2 regions of the Microcoleus sp. B3-D7 genome follow, and region 2 is predicted to be linked to the other one. Evidence: riboswitches for the same ligand, from Rfam matches in the RefSeq annotation. Region 2 holds a riboswitch; the other holds the start of a gene.
What was found. A riboswitch is a leader RNA that binds a small molecule or an ion and turns the genes downstream of it on or off. The one in region 2 is predicted to bind cobalamin.
Positions count from the first base shown of each region.

Region 1: linked by a shared signal. The riboswitch ahead of QUB25_RS15110 (DUF1636 domain-containing protein) and the one ahead of QUB25_RS04825 (hypothetical protein) in region 2 are both predicted to bind cobalamin.

Region 1 is NZ_JAUBUE010000019.1:76,395-84,102, forward strand. It holds gene QUB25_RS15105 (serine/threonine-protein kinase) at 1-1,125, opposite strand, end outside; cobalamin riboswitch at 1,260-1,406, shown strand; gene QUB25_RS15110 (DUF1636 domain-containing protein) at 1,429-1,839, shown strand; gene cobW (cobalamin biosynthesis protein CobW) at 2,209-3,243, shown strand; gene QUB25_RS15120 (GTP-binding protein) at 3,426-4,397, shown strand; gene QUB25_RS15125 (WD40 repeat domain-containing protein) at 4,385-5,434, shown strand; gene QUB25_RS15130 (metal ABC transporter permease) at 5,554-6,390, opposite strand; gene QUB25_RS15135 (metal ABC transporter ATP-binding protein) at 6,497-7,216, opposite strand; gene QUB25_RS15140 (metal ABC transporter solute-binding protein, Zn/Mn family) at 7,307-7,708, shown strand, end outside.
Region 2 is NZ_JAUBUE010000004.1:56,535-64,242, reverse strand. It holds gene QUB25_RS04835 (ABC transporter ATP-binding protein) at 1-245, opposite strand, end outside; gene QUB25_RS04830 (methyltransferase domain-containing protein) at 495-1,349, opposite strand; gene QUB25_RS04825 (hypothetical protein) at 1,369-1,809, opposite strand; cobalamin riboswitch at 1,971-2,115, opposite strand; gene QUB25_RS04820 (Uma2 family endonuclease) at 2,154-2,732, opposite strand; gene QUB25_RS04815 (ABC transporter substrate-binding protein) at 2,940-4,334, opposite strand; gene QUB25_RS04810 (hypothetical protein) at 4,427-5,170, opposite strand; gene QUB25_RS04805 (hypothetical protein) at 5,299-5,475, shown strand; gene QUB25_RS04800 (leucine-rich repeat domain-containing protein) at 5,485-7,575, opposite strand; gene QUB25_RS04795 (SPFH domain-containing protein) at 7,675-7,708, opposite strand, start outside.

The sequences.
Region 1 (7,708 bases), on a different contig from region 2:
TTCTAGTTTATAACTGTCGGGTTCGGAATTAGTATGCAAGATTATATAGCGATCATAAGCTTGACTTGCCAGCAATTGTGTGGTATCAACTAGGATTTTGCAAGCAACATTATTGCTCTCAAATTTCTGCGGCTCAAACGATATCCAAGGGTGGTCGTAAGGTGTGTGTGGCGGGTCGTTCGGATGCGCGGCAACTTCCCATCTGCCCGCAAGCATTGTATCTGGAATTGGGTTGCTAATTTCGATTACTTCTGTTATTGTTTCTCCCAATTCTGTAGCGGTTAACTCCAGGCGCTCGCGATTACTTCTGACTTTCGGCAAGCGGCTAACATCGAGAGATTCCAGAACGGCTAAAGCATTAGCGGCTGACTTGTATCGGTCTTGCAATCTCGGTGCTACCATCCTTTCCAGCCAGTTCATCCAACCCTGCTGCAACGGCGGTACTAAATGCCGAAAATGAATGCTATAATTATCACCGATCAAGTTGCCGACATCCCCAGATTTCGTACCAGTTAACAAACAAATTAGCGTCGCACCCAAGCCGTAAAGGTCGGATGCTTGTGTTAATTCCCGGTTAAACATTTGCTCTGGTGGCATGAATCCCATTGTGCCTTTGACTACGCTGCTGGCGGCGATGTTTCCGCCTCCCAAGCGCGCAAAACCGAAGTCTACTAGGTAAACATTTAACTCGTCATCGATTAACAAGTTTTCCGGTTTGATGTCGCGGTGGATTACGGGCGGTTTTTGGGATTGCAGGTAAGCTAGAATTTCTAAAGTTGCGATCGCAATTTGCTTGATATCCGGCGGCGAAAAAGTCCGGGCGACAGCAGATTCGGCATTTTTGTATTCCTGCACCATGCAGAAACCGCTGTCAGTTTGAAAAGAATCGAGATAGCGTGGAATGCCAGGACGATCCAGATTTTGCAAAACTTTAATTTCTTGTTCGTAAGCTTCGTATTCTGCCCAGTTAGCACCTAACTGGGCAAATTGAAATTGCTTAATTACAACGGATTTTTTTGTGTTAATTTTTGTGGCGAGATAGGTGACGCGGCCGCCCAAACTGTTGTATCCGATTTCGCGACTTATTTGATAGCCATGTTGGAAAAAGTCAGGAAAAGCGTTCATAGGTAATTACTATGCTTTGTAGTAAGGACTTTAGTCCTGAAGCCGTTATCTTATAAGGACTTTAGTCCTTACTAAGAACGAAACGATCGCTCCTACAAACATAACTTTTTTGAAAAAAGGCGGCAAGTGTGATAGGATTTGATTTCGCGATCGGTTCTAGCGGGGAGCAGCCGTTAGAGGAAACGGGGAAAGTTCGGTGCAAGTCCGGCGCTGTCCCGCAACTGTAATGAAACGCTTGTTGTTTCTAAAGTCAGAATGCCCGCCGATATCTAACTCACTTTTGAACGCATCTGCGAGGTACGGATGATGGATGGAATTAATGCGGCTGTACGCACAAAGCACAATCTGTTTGTTTGCACTGCTTGCGCTAGTGTTTGGAAAAACGGCAAGCGCGAAGGCAAAAGCGGCGGCCAACAATTTATGGAAAATTTGTCGCAACTCGCTAAAGATTGGGAGTTTTCTGATAAGTTTGAGATTCAAGAAGTTGAGTGCATGAGTGCTTGCAGTCACTCTTGTGCGGTGTCTTTTGCTGCTGTAGGAAAGTACACTTATCTGTTTGGCGATTTACCAGCAAATGAGGCGGAAAGCATCGAGGCGGTACTCGAATGCGCGGGTCAATACTATGCTAAACCGGACGGTTTGTTGCCTTGGTCTGAGCGTCCTCAAGCTCTGAAAAAAGGCGTTTTAGCAAAGATTCCACCGCTGGCAAATTAGAGCCTTTCTCGTTACCATGCTCTGTCCATTGGTGACAACTTAACTTCAAACCGACCGTTTCTCTTGTTTTTATCGAAATCTAGATTCCCCCTAACCCCCCTTAATAAGGGGGGGACAAGAAATATTCTCAAAGTCCCCCTTCTTAAGGGGGATTTAGGGGGATCTAGATTTCGCCTAAAAGCGACTTTTATTGTAGGTTTCCGTCTTAAGTTGTTACCTACGTTCTCGGCCTGGGATCGCATAGCCAGAGGCTCGGCCTCGTGTTAAAAGCGCTCCTTTATTCCAGCGAGGCAACAGCCTCTAGATCGGTATTCCCAGGCAGAGCCTCGGAACAAGATATCCCACCACCAAATAAGCACAAAATTATCAATGCACAAAATCCCTGTTACTGTCATCACTGGTTTTCTCGGTAGCGGCAAAACTACTTTAATTCGCCACTTATTGCAAAATAATCACGGTCGCCGCATTGCTGTTCTGGTTAACGAATTTGGCGAAATCGGAATTGACGGAGAACTCCTGCGCGATTGTCAAGTTTGCGACGAAGAAGAAAATGTCAGCAGCAATATTGTAGAACTAACAAATGGTTGTCTTTGCTGCACTGTTCAAGAGGAATTCTTGCCGACTATGCAGGAACTGTTGAAGCGCAGAGAACAAATTGATTGTATTGTAATAGAGACTTCTGGCCTCGCACTTCCTAAACCTTTGATTCAAGCTTTTCGCTGGCCGGAAATTCGCACCGGTGCTACTGTGGACGGTGTTGTTGCTGTTGTCGATTGCGAAGCTATTGCTAGCGGTACTTTTGTCGGTGATATCGATGCTTTGATGGCACAGCGACAGGCTGATGATAGTTTGGATCACGAAACTCCGATCGAGGAATTGTTTGAAGACCAGTTAGCCTGTGCCGATATGGTACTTTTAACGAAGGTCGATCGCGTAGATGCGGAAACTCACAAGAAAGTCCAAAGCTGGTTGCAACAAGAGTTGCGTCCGAGTGTAAAAATTGTGCCCTGCAAAGGTGGCGAAATTAACCCTGATGTGATCATGGGATTTAATGCGGCGGTTGAGGATGATTTGGAGTCTCGCCCCAGTCACCACGATGCTGAGGAGGAACACGAACACGATGATGATATTAACTCGACTTACTTTATTGCCGATCGCGAATTTGAACCTGAAGCATTGGTGAAAAAACTGCAATCCTTGATGCAGCAGGAGGAAATATATCGGATTAAAGGGTTTGTGGCGGTTCCCAAGAAACCGATGAGGATGGTGTTGCAAGGTGTGGGCTCGCGGATAGAATATTTTTACGATCGTCCTTGGCAACCTTCTGAACTCCGCCAAACCAAATTAGTGCTGATCGGTCGAGAGTTAGAGCGCGATCGAATTGCAGCTATGATTAACAATTAATTGTCATCTGAGAGGGGCGGGTTTATCGATATTTTGAATGGCAGCAAATATTATTGGTAAAACTTGCCCCGACAAGCTCTGACAAACAATTTATTAACATTATTTAATATTGTGGGCGCTGCCAGCAGGTCTGGTGTACAATAGCGATAATGGTTATCATTGTACAATAATCGAGGTCAAGTATGGTGACTGCTGGGGCGATCGAATCAGTTCCTGTTACCGTTCTCACAGGCTATTTAGGTGCAGGCAAAACCACGCTGCTGAACCGCATTTTAACACAGGAACACGGCAAAAAAGTTGCAGTCATCGTCAACGAATTCGGCGAAGTAGGCATCGACAACCAACTGATAATTGATGCCGATGAAGAAATTTTCGAGATGAACAACGGCTGCATTTGCTGTACAGTCCGAGGCGATTTAATTCGGATTATCGGTAACTTAATGAAGCGGCGAGACAAATTCGATCACATAGTCATCGAAACCACAGGTTTAGCCGACCCCGCACCCGTAATTCAAACCTTTTTTGTAGACGAAGATATGCGGGGCAAATTGCTGCTAGACGCAGTTGTCACGGTAGTCGATGCCAAACACATCTGGCAGCACTGGGAGGCAGACGAAGCTCAAGAACAAATTGCCTTTGCTGATGTAGTTTTGCTCAACAAAACTGATTTAGTGACTGACGAAGAATTGGCCGAATTAGAAAAGCGAATTCGCGCCATGAATGCAATGGCAAAAATTCACCGTACCCGCAACGCTGAATTAGAAATGGATGCTTTGTTGGGCATCAAAGCATTTGATTTGAACCGGGCCTTAGAAATCGAACCAGACTTTTTGGGCGAACACACTCACGAACACGACGAAACTGTTACTTCGGTCGCAATAGTAGAATCTGGCGCTATTGACCGCAACAAATTCAGTGATTGGATGGAGGAATTGTTGCGAACTCAAGGCCCGAATATCTTTCGGACAAAAGGAATTTTGAATGTTGCCGCAGACAACAAGCGATTTGTTTTCCAAGGAGTACACATGGTGTTCGATGGCCGACCGGATAGACCTTGGAAAGCCACCGAAACTCCGAAAAATGAACTCGTATTCATCGGCCGCAACTTAAACGAAAATCAATTGCGAGAGGATTTCCGTCGGTGTCTAGTTTAAAAAGTAGCGAACAAACCCTGAAATTTCACGCCGCAGCCATGCTGTCTGACTACCTAACTGCTGTTACTTGGTCGCGGGATGGCACAACTTTAGGAGTCTGTTCTGCGGCAGGCGAAGTGATGCTGGCGAAAGTAGGGGCAGTTAATGAATTGTCATTGCAAACGCTACAAACTGCCACGGGTAAATCAGCCGATTGCTTGTCTTTTTCCCGCGACAGCCAATTCCTAGCTGCTGGCGGACAAGATGGAAAAGTGCGAATTTGGCGCGTTAATTCTGGGGAATTAATTGCTGATTTGGATAACCAGCGCGTTTGGGTTGATAAGTTAGCTTGGAGTCCCAACTGCAACCAGTTAGCTTTCAGTATGGGTCGCTACGTTCAAGTATGGAATGTTGAGGATAATGTTGTGGAAGTAACGCTGAATTTCGAGTCATCATCTATACTCGATTTAGCATGGCATCCGATGGTTCAATATCTGGCAGTTAGCGGCTATCAAGGCGTCAAAGTTTGGCATGGCGAAGACTGGGACGAAGACCCGGAAATTTTATCAGTACCCTCCGCAACTGGTGCAGTTTCTTGGTCGCCACAAGGGGAATATTTAGCTTGCGGCAATATGGACAATACTCTAATTGTTAATGAATGGGGCAATTTTGAACCCTGGGTAATGCAGGGTTTTCCGGGGAAAGTTCGGGAGTTAGCTTGGTCGGATAAAACTAATTCCTTGGGTGCGCCTTTGTTAGCTGCTGCGAGTTCTGAAGGTATTTCAGTGTGGGAAAAACACGCTGATGAAAGTATCGGTTGGGATTCTTGGGGGTTAGAACTGCATGAAAAAGTGGTAAATGCGATCGCGTTTCAACCTAACACATTTTTATTAGCTTCCGCAGCCGCAGACGGTCAAGTTTGTTTGTGGGAGGAAGCAGAACGATTGCTGCAAATACTAGAAGGTGCAGAGGGTGGTTTTTCCTGTCTCGCATGGCATCCCGAAGGTCAGTTTCTCGCCGCTGGCGGCTGTGGAGGCGAATTGCTGGTTTGGTCATAAATCTATGCGCGGCAAATAGTTCGGGCTGAGCAAGCTGTTATAAGTAGGGCGTTAAATTACTTTTTGCGTAAGTAAGCGTAAAAAACGTACAACAGATAGAGCCTGTGCGTCCTGGACTGTTATCCTCTCTTTCTTGTCAAAATTCCTTGACTGGGACTGAACAGCAAAGCCCCTAAAAATAACCCAAAAATAACTAATACAATTGCCGCCCCAGACGGCATATTAAAATAATAGCTGAGATACATACCAGTTACGCTAGCTGTAATCCCAATAATTGCTCCTAATCCCATCATTAAATGTAGCTCTTTTACCAACAAATACGCCGTTATTCCCGGCCCGATTAACAGAGAAATTACTAACAGCGCCCCCACAGTTTGCAAACTCGCAACAATCGTCAGCGTAATCGCCGAAATCATCCCCAAATAAATCAAGTTTACAGGTAAACCGGACGCTTGCGCCCCCAGCGGATCAAAAGTATAAAAGAGCAATTCTTTGTAAAGGAGTTTAACCGCTACCAAAATAATCAAAGTTATGACAAAAGTCTGCTGCACGTCAGCCGGTGCAACTGACAAGATATTCCCGAACAAGAACCCGTCTAAATCTAACTTGGTTGTCCGCAACAGGCTAATCAGCGTGACGCTAATTGCTAAGAAAGTAGATAGAATTAATGCCATCACGGCATCAATTTTTAGACGAGATTGCGATTGAATCCATGCCATAATTACCGCGCTTATAATTCCCGATATAAACGCGCCGATCGAAATATTGAAACCTAAAGAAAAAGCTACTGGCAATCCTGCTAATACCGAATGGGCAATCATGTCAACCATCATTCCCATTTGCTGTACAATTAAGTAGGAACCGACAACGGCACAGAGAATTCCTAGCAATATGCCGACGGCGATCGCATTTCGCATAAACTCGAATTGTAGTGGCTCAATTAGTAGGTTTAACATTGAATTACATCAATAATAGGATTTTTTTAACTACTTTTAACTACAATAAACTGCACAGGCGGGACGCCCGTGCCACAATCAACTTTAAAGATAAATCTTTTTTTGCTTAGGCAGCAACTAAACTTAAATCATATCCATAGGCTTTTTGAATATTGGCTGCGGTGAGGACTTCCCGGCAGGAACCAGTTGCAATTAACTGCTTATTTAGCAATAATAAATTGTCGTACTGTTTTAAAGTTTCACCTAAATCGTGGCTGATTACTAGCAATGTTTTATTCTCAGCTTTTAGTTCGGCAAAAATATCGAAAATAATTTCTTCGGTTGCTTTGTCGATCGCGTTAAAAGGCTCGTCGAAGAAGAATAAATCGGCTTGTTGGGCGATCGACCTTGCTAAGAAAATCCGCTGCTGCTGTCCGCCAGACAGTTCGCCAATTTGCCGATCGCGCAAATCCCACATTCCTACCCGCAGCAAAGCAGCTTTGACCAATTCTTGCGACTGCTTCGAGGGACTGCGAAACCAACCTGTCTGGACAGTTCGCGCCATCATCACCGCATTCCACACCGTAATCGGATAATCCCAGTCAATTTGGGATCGCTGCGGCACGTAAGCCACGCGCGACAACTGTTCCTTCAGCAGCCGCCCCTGATATTTCACCAAACCCCGACAGGCCGGGATCAATCCCAACATGGCTTTCACCATCGTGCTTTTCCCCGCGCCGTTGGGGCCGAACACACCAGTTAATTGTCCGGATTCTAAATGGAAATTCACGCTGTTGAGGGCGGAAATTCCGCGATAATTGACAGCCAAGTCTTGCACTTCTAACATAATTCAAAATTTTGAGAACGATTCTTGTTCGTAGCTACTAGAATAGGATAACTCGAAAAAGCAATAACGATTATCGTTCCAAAGGTGAAAATGTTAAAGAAGTTGGTTGGAAAAACCCGCAGATTGTGGGGGGTGGCTGTTTTGGCGATTGGCTGCGGAGTGGTTGGGTGCAGTGGAGGGCCGAACGCAAGCAATCCGGTGTCAGAGAGTCCGGCCGCGACTCAAACTCAAGCCAGTCCCGCCGCCAACTTGCCCAAAGTCGTCGCCACGACTGGCGTTATCTGCAACCTAACAAAAGAAATCGCTCAAAGTTCGATCGACACCACCTGTCTAATCGAGCCGGGAGACGACCCCCACGCCTACCAAACCAAGCCGGAAGACCGCAAAGCGATTGAAACAGCAAATCTAATTTTCTACGGCGGCTACAACCACGAACCCAGCATCATTAAGTTAATTGAATCTAGCAATAATTCCGCACCCAAAATCGCCGTC
Region 2 (7,708 bases):
CGCAGTTGCATCAAAGATTTGCGATCGTAGCGAAAGGGTTCACCTTGCCAGCTAATAATTCCCTGTTGCGGTTGATATAAGCCATTTGCTAACAGAAAAAAGGTAGTTTTGCCACAGCCATTTTGACCGATTAGCCCGCACCGTTTCCCGGCGGGGACTTTGAGATTTAAACCCTGAATTGCCACTCGCGAACCGCAGGGATAGGAGTAGGAAGTGCCAGCGAATTCGAGAATCCATTCAGACATATTCGTTATTTTTTATTTTTTATAGCCTTGTTCCCAGGCTCTGCCTGGGAAGAAATACCCGGAGGCTATGCCTCCAATTACCGATTCCCGATGAATGATTACCAATTACCGATTACCGATTTCCATTGTATAGCAATCGTTGCAGGAGTCGTAAACTTTTTACCCCACCCCAACCCTCCCCTTATCAAGGGGAGGGAGTAAGAAATTCACAAATGATTTAGGATTGCTATATTTGTGTCAGCCTCGATCTTATTTTGACAACTGCCAAAGTTGCATTTCATAACAAAGATGTTGCTCAAAAAGTTTGCCCGCTTCCAATCCTTCAACCACCAGCTTTTTGAACCAGCGGCGAAATATCCAGCGCAGGAATTTGTGGACGGGCGGAACTGTTATCGCAATTAAATCTGCAACATAGATCATCGTATTCAGTCCATACCTGCGGAAAGTATCGACATACAAATCGATAGTCGGCAAAATATGGGCGGAAATATCCTCACTTTTTACTAAAGTGAATCCAGCCTGCTTTAATGCTGCATGAAGTTCCGTAACAACATGACAATTAGAGAACATTCCCTCTTTATAATTAGCATCAGATCGCAGCATATCGGCCAGCAGCACGTAGCCACCCTGATTGAGGATTTTGGCGGCACCGTTAGCAATATCAACAGCCGACATATACTGGCTACTTTCGCTAAAGAGAATAAGATCGTAGAAATGGGTTGCTTTGAAGTCTTCAAACCTCGTGAGGTGGAAGATTGCCCGATCGCCAGTACACTTAAGAAAGCGCTGCTGTTGAAACGGATCGGGTGCGAGCCCTTCCACTGCAAAACCTCGATCGAGCAAATAAGCCGCATTTCCGCCAATCCCGCAGCCCACATCCAGTATCGTATGAGTGCCTTTGGGGATCGCATCCAACAGTTTTACAGTATAAGCTTGCTGAGCCAGGCGCAATCGTGCGATCGTTAGTTCGTCAGCGGGCACAGGTAGGGTTTCCCAATAGCCGTAGTGAAGGTAGGGCGAATCTGTCAGGCCCAAATAGTAATTAAGCGCTGCATTTTGGTAGCGAGTTACTTTGGAAATTTCGATGGATTTTGGCTGCGACATTCGGAAAATTTAGTAAGTTTTAGGATTTCGGGCAGAGTTGAAATTCTTCCCAGCGCCTGCATACTTGTTCATAGCACTCAACAGGAGAAATTGCCAATTTTTGCAACAAATTGATATCAATCTGACCGTTGGCGATCGACAAAAATATAATGACTTCCTTGGGTTCGTAGCCAGCAATGATTTGGAGCAAATTTGAAACAGTGTTTTCCTCTATTTCTAGTTGTTGCAAATAAACGGTTGCCTCCAAGTCGGAAATAAATTGCAGATCGTACTTGATAGTATCTACGCTCCAATTCACCGAGCCGTTAATGGGAGTATTGATTTTGCAAGCAACCAAGCCTCGTCCTCGATGCAAAAAGCCATTCCAAGCAGTATGTCCGATCGACAAAATATTCTGATGAATAAACAAGTTTTGCCAGTAGCCAAAACTACCCTGCCAAACACTATCTTCGATTCGCATTTGTTTTCATTTCCATTAAAATAAAATACGCTTCAGAACCCAGATCAAATTACATCAGCGTTCATCTGTGTTTATCTGCTGATATCTGCGGTTAAAAAAACCCAATCCAATAATAAAAAAAATAATAAACTCACCATCATCCATACCTCGCAGATGAAAAACAACAGGTAAACAAATCGGCGGGCATCCTGACTCAGAGCTCCAACGATCTCATTACAGTTGCGGGACAGCGCCGGATTCGCACCGAACTTTCCCCCTTGCGTCTGATGGCTGTTCTCCATCAGAGCCGATCAATATACGGGGATATTACCACTATTTGCGATATTTGACAAAAAAGCGTCCGCCTATTCACCAAACTCAATATTTTCATACAAATCGGCCAGCAAAATTTCCACAGCAACAGATGTTAAACTCAGCCGATCGCCCATACAGCTATATTCCGAAAAAATCCACTTATTCGCATCTGTTTTAGAATATTGCTCCACCCGTAGTCGATATTGGTCGATTAATAAATATTCCTGAAAGCTAGGAATACTCCGATAGGCAGCAAACTTTTCATCGCGGTCATAAGCTTTAGTACCTTTAGATAGCACCTCAGCAATGAACACAGGATTAGTAATTGTATCCGTCCGTCCAGATTGCAGCTCGATCGGTTTCGCAACCACCATCACATCCGGGTAAGTATAATTATTAAGCTGGGGAATCCACAGCCGCTGATCCGAACTGAAAGTCCGATATGGTTTCCCTTTTAACGCCAGTTTCAGCGCAACAACTAAATTAGTGGTAATTTCATTGTGATCCGGTGTGCCGCCAGCCATCAGAACAATCTCCCCATTGATAAATTCATGCCGCTCCTGAGAATTGATTTCTAATTCTAGATATTCCTCAGCGGTGTAGGTTTTGGTTTCAACGGGCGCGATCATACACAACGCTCTCCTTTAATCTACTCATTTCATTTTATCTTAAAAATTTGGCTAATTTAACAGAAAAATAGATTTTAATCATGCTAAGAAACAGGCAAGATGCCTGTTCCACAAAGAGGGAATTTTATTGTGGGGTGGGCATTCTGCCCGCCCCTGAAAGGCTGATTGAGAATGTGCAAGATGTGAGCCCAATCGCACTTAACAAAATTACCGCAGCGGGACAAAGTTATAGCCAGTGCTTCCTCCTTGCTTAACTTGTACTAAAATCGGCTTCCCCGCGCGATCGCCCGTCGGCAAAAACTTCACATCCTCGCTCGATCCTGCTGTCGAAAAATTCGCATTTCTGAGTGCTTGTTGCAATCCTTCCCGCGTATTGCTTTGCCGCAAGCCAGCGATCACAGCTTGAGTCGCGTCAAAACTCGTTGCTGTTCGCCAATTCACAATGCCTCCCCAACGCTGGCGGGCATTTTCTGGGAAACGGCTACCGGGATTAGTGTCAGGATGCCAGGGAACGGGCAAAACAAGCCCGTCAACGTCTTTTTGTCCGTCTTTTAAAGTTTGAAAGGTGTAGAGCGTAGTGCTGCCGTAGAGTGGCAATTTGCCTCGATTGATGCGAGCCAGAGAAATCGCACGGTCAATGCGATCGACGTGGGGTGCTACCATCAATCCTTGTGCACCTTTGCTGACAGCATCGGCGATCGCACTTTCGGGATTAAAAGAGGGTACTGAAAAGTCGCAAACAGTAGGAACTAATTTGCCTCCAGCAGCAGTAAGAGATGCCACAAATTCATCTTTAAATGATATGTTATCCGGTGCTTGGGAGTCATAACAAACGGCAATATTAGTTTTGCGTTCTGTTTTGACTGCATATTCTGCTAGGGGAGCAGCCATGACGCTAATATTGGGAACAGTCCGAAAGATGTAACTGCCAAATCCTGAGAGATTATTGGCAAAGCTAGTCGGTGTCACCATTACCAGTTTTTCTTGCTGATAGAGCGGAGCAGCTTCGAGAGATGCGTTGCTAGCATTGTGTCCAATTACGGCTAGTATACTCGGATCTTTTGTCAATGTCTTTGCAACATCTCTGACCACTTCTGGACTATTGTCATCGTTGACAATTTCTACTTGCAGTTTTGCGCCGTTGATGCCACCGCTAGTATTGACTTCATCCTGAGCTTGGGCTACACCTCGAAGGATTTCTTGCGCGACATTGGGGTTGCTACCAATGGGGACGCTGACAGCGAGTTTTAAGTAAGAACCATTGCTGGTTGTGGCATTATTCAAATAAATAATGGCATTATTCAAATAAATAATGGTTTCGGGATCGTTGCGATTTTGTTGCAGCGAATCCTGAAATTTTTTGACGGCTGCTTGGTAATCTCTATTGACAAAAGCTTCAACGCCGGCTTTTTTTTGGGCTGTTGTTTGGGATGTCACCAATAGCTGATTTCCTAAACTGATGCGATTGGCGATTGCTCCCGATGTATCTGAGCTTTTTCCCTTGAATAAACCGGGAAGGAACTTGTACGCGCCAAACGCAATTAAGCCGAGAGCAACAATAAAAAAGATGGGCGGTGGACTTTTTTTGTGATCTTGGGACATAGTTTTTCTCCTTATTTTGATAGTGTTTGGAGGTCGAACCTCGGGGTAAGTATTCCCATCAGAGCCTGGGAAGAGAAAATTCCATCTAAACCTCACTTTCCACGAAGTCCCCAATAGAGCGCGCCCCAAAGTTGGAAAACCTGCATTGCTTCCTCGTCATAGCCTTTAGTTTTGAAAATAGCCTCTGCCTGTTTTAGGTGGCTTATTGCTTGTTGTTTGTTTTTTGTTTGGTCTTGGTTAAGCAAAGCCGATGCCAATTTGATGTGAGCATCAGCATCATTGGAGTCACTTCTAATTGCTGTTTCCCAGTGGACAATCTCCTCCTCTATAGTCTCCCATTGAAGTTCTTCGCTAGAATTTTGTTGTCTGGGAAAGCCTTCAAGACCGTAATTTTTGATATTCAGAAATGTCGCAATGACTTCTGCTTTTTTATGCTTGTCTCTCAAACCAGTGCTGAAGTATGAAGTTAAAGGCACAGACCGCTTGCCTGACTCCAGCACCAGACATACACGATACTTAATACTCTCACTATCCTCAATCTTCTGTATTTCCACACCTGAAATATCTTGAATCAGGTGTTTGACCACTTTGATTTTGAAAATGAGTGGTTGTTCCCACTTGAAAGTCAGATGACCGAGATTTTTATCAAATGTAACGCTCTCAATCTGTGAGAATATTACCAACATCAAACCAATTACAGCAAATAAATAAAGGAAAACACTGCCGGAATACCAACCAAAAGGCAAACCAAATGCCAAAAAACTACCCCCAACGAATAGATTCATCCAAAATGCCGCCGTCTCTCGCATTTCCAGCTTGTCTGATGTTTCTTTCATGATTTTATATTTAATCAATTTCCCGCTAATGTTATTAACATAATCAAACAAGCCCAAGTGAAAGTCAATTCATTAAATTCATTAATTAAGTTCATAAAAATCATATTTGTATCTTTGGGGCGGGCAGGATGCCCACCCCACAAGAGTTTCAGGGAAAGTGCCTGTTTCCCGATCCCGTTTCTGGTGCGATCGCACACAGTGCCTTTCCCGATAATGCTAGGATCGTAGAACAAGTAAGTGCGATCGACTTTGGTGAATTCATGTGTTTGTGTGCAACTATAAGTGCGATCGGCTTGTACCTCTAATTTTTGGAGCTATAAATAATTCCAATGTGCCCAATCGCAGGTAGACTCTGGCTTGATCGGGCAAATCTTGGGAGAGATCGGATTTCCACCGATGTGAAATAACATCAGGTTAGTCAAGGATTGTAAGGGTTTGATATCGCTGATTTTATTGTCATTAAGTTCGAGCCACTCAAGTTGAGTCAAGGATTGTAAGTGTTTGATGTCGCTGATTTGATTATTTCGGAGGATGAGATTAGTCAGGTTGGTCAAAAATTCTAGCGGTTTGATGTCGCTAATTTGATTGTTTTGGAGTTCGAGCCATTCAAGTTTAGTCAAATATTCTAAAGGTTTGATATCGCCTATTTTATTGTCGCCGAGTCCGAGAACAGTCAGGTTAGTCAAGGATTGCAATGGTTTGATGTCAGTAATTTCATTGACGTGGAGGTTTAGAGTAGTTAGGTTAGTCAAGGATTGTAAGGGTTTGATATCGCTAATTTCATTGTTTATGAGACCGAGCATAGTCAGGTTAGTTAAGGATTGCAATGGTTGGATGTCGCTGATTTGATTGTTTTCAAGCCCGAGTTGAGTGAGGTTAGTCAAAGATTGCAATGGTTGGATATCGCCGATCCTATTGTTGTAGAGGCCGAGATTAGTCAACTTGGTTAAAGATTGCAATGGTTTGATCTCACTGATTAGATTATCGCTGAGACCGAGATGAGTCAGATTAGTCAAGGATTGCAAGGGTTTTATATCGCTGATTTGATTTTTGTGGACTAAAAGTTTAGTCAGGTTCGTTAAGGATTGCAAGGGTTTGATGTCAGTGATTTCATTACTGTTGAGGTCGAGTTCCGTGAGACTCGAAAGTTTCTGATTAGCTGCATCGCACTCAGTAGTTTCAGCTTTTTCCAACAACACTTCAACAGTATGTTTAGCTTCAGCGCTCAAATTTGCTTTTTCGTGACACCAATCACCAAATGTTTGTCCCGTGTATTCTGATTGTTTCTGAGTGACTGATGAAGAAGGTGTATTTCTAGATAATTCTATAACGGGAACCGCATTTCCGTGCAGCTTTATCTGAGTCAGGTTAGTTAAAGATTGCAAGGGTTTTATATCGCTAATTTGATTGTTTTTGAGGTACAGATTAGTCAGTTTAGTCAAAGATTGCAAGGGTTGAATGTCGCTGATTTTATTGTTGTTGAGATTGAGCCAAGTCAGTCTAGTCAAAGATTGCAAGGGTTGGATATCGCTGACTTTATTGTTTTCGAGTTTGAGTACCGAAAGTCTAGTCAAAAATTGCAACGGTTTGATGTCACTGATTTGATTATCGCTAAGGGAGAGATTATACAGATTAGGCCAAAATTGCAAGGGTTGAATATCACTGATTTGATTGTTGCTGAGGGAGAGATCAATCAGTTTAGTCAAAGATTGCAAGGGTTGAATGTCACTGATTAGATTGTTGCTGAGGGAAAGATTATCCTCCAGGTTAGTCAAAGATTGCAAGGGTTTGATGTCGCTGATTTGATTGTTGCTGAGGGAGAGATTAGTCAGTTTAGTCAAAGATTGCAAGGGTTTGATGTCGCTGATTTGATTGTTGCTGAGGGAGAGGTTAGTCAGTTTAGTCAAAGATTCCAAGGGTTGAATATCACTGATTTGATTACCGCTGAGTAAGAGAGTATTCAGTTCAGGCAAAGATTGTAAGGGCTTGATGTCGTTGATTTGATTACCGCTGAGCGTGAGTTGAGTCAATTTAGTCAAAGATTGCAAGGGCTTGATATCGCTGATTTGACTATTTCGGAGTTCGAGAGTAGACAGGTTAGTCAAGAATTGCAAGGGTTCGATATCCCTGATTTCATTTAGGCTGAGGTCGAGTTCCGTGATACTCGAAAGTTTCCGAGCGGCTGCATCACAATCAGTAGTCTCAGCTTCCTTTAAGAGCACCTCAACAGTATGTCTAGCTTCTGGACTCAAAGAAGATTTTTTGCGACACCAATCACCAAATGTTTTGTTTGCGGGTTGCGTTTCGGTCGCGATCGCAGACAGTCCATTTCCCGATAATGCTAGGAGCGTAAAACAAGTAATGGCGATCGACTGGGGTAAATTCATGTATTTCTGTCTAACCATAAACGTCATAATTTTGCACATTTAATTCTCTGAACAGTAAAATCTTAGACAAAAAGCTTTCAGAGAGGACAGTCGTCCTCTCTACAAATTGCACTCAACTCAAATATCTAACAATTCACCAAATGCCGAATCA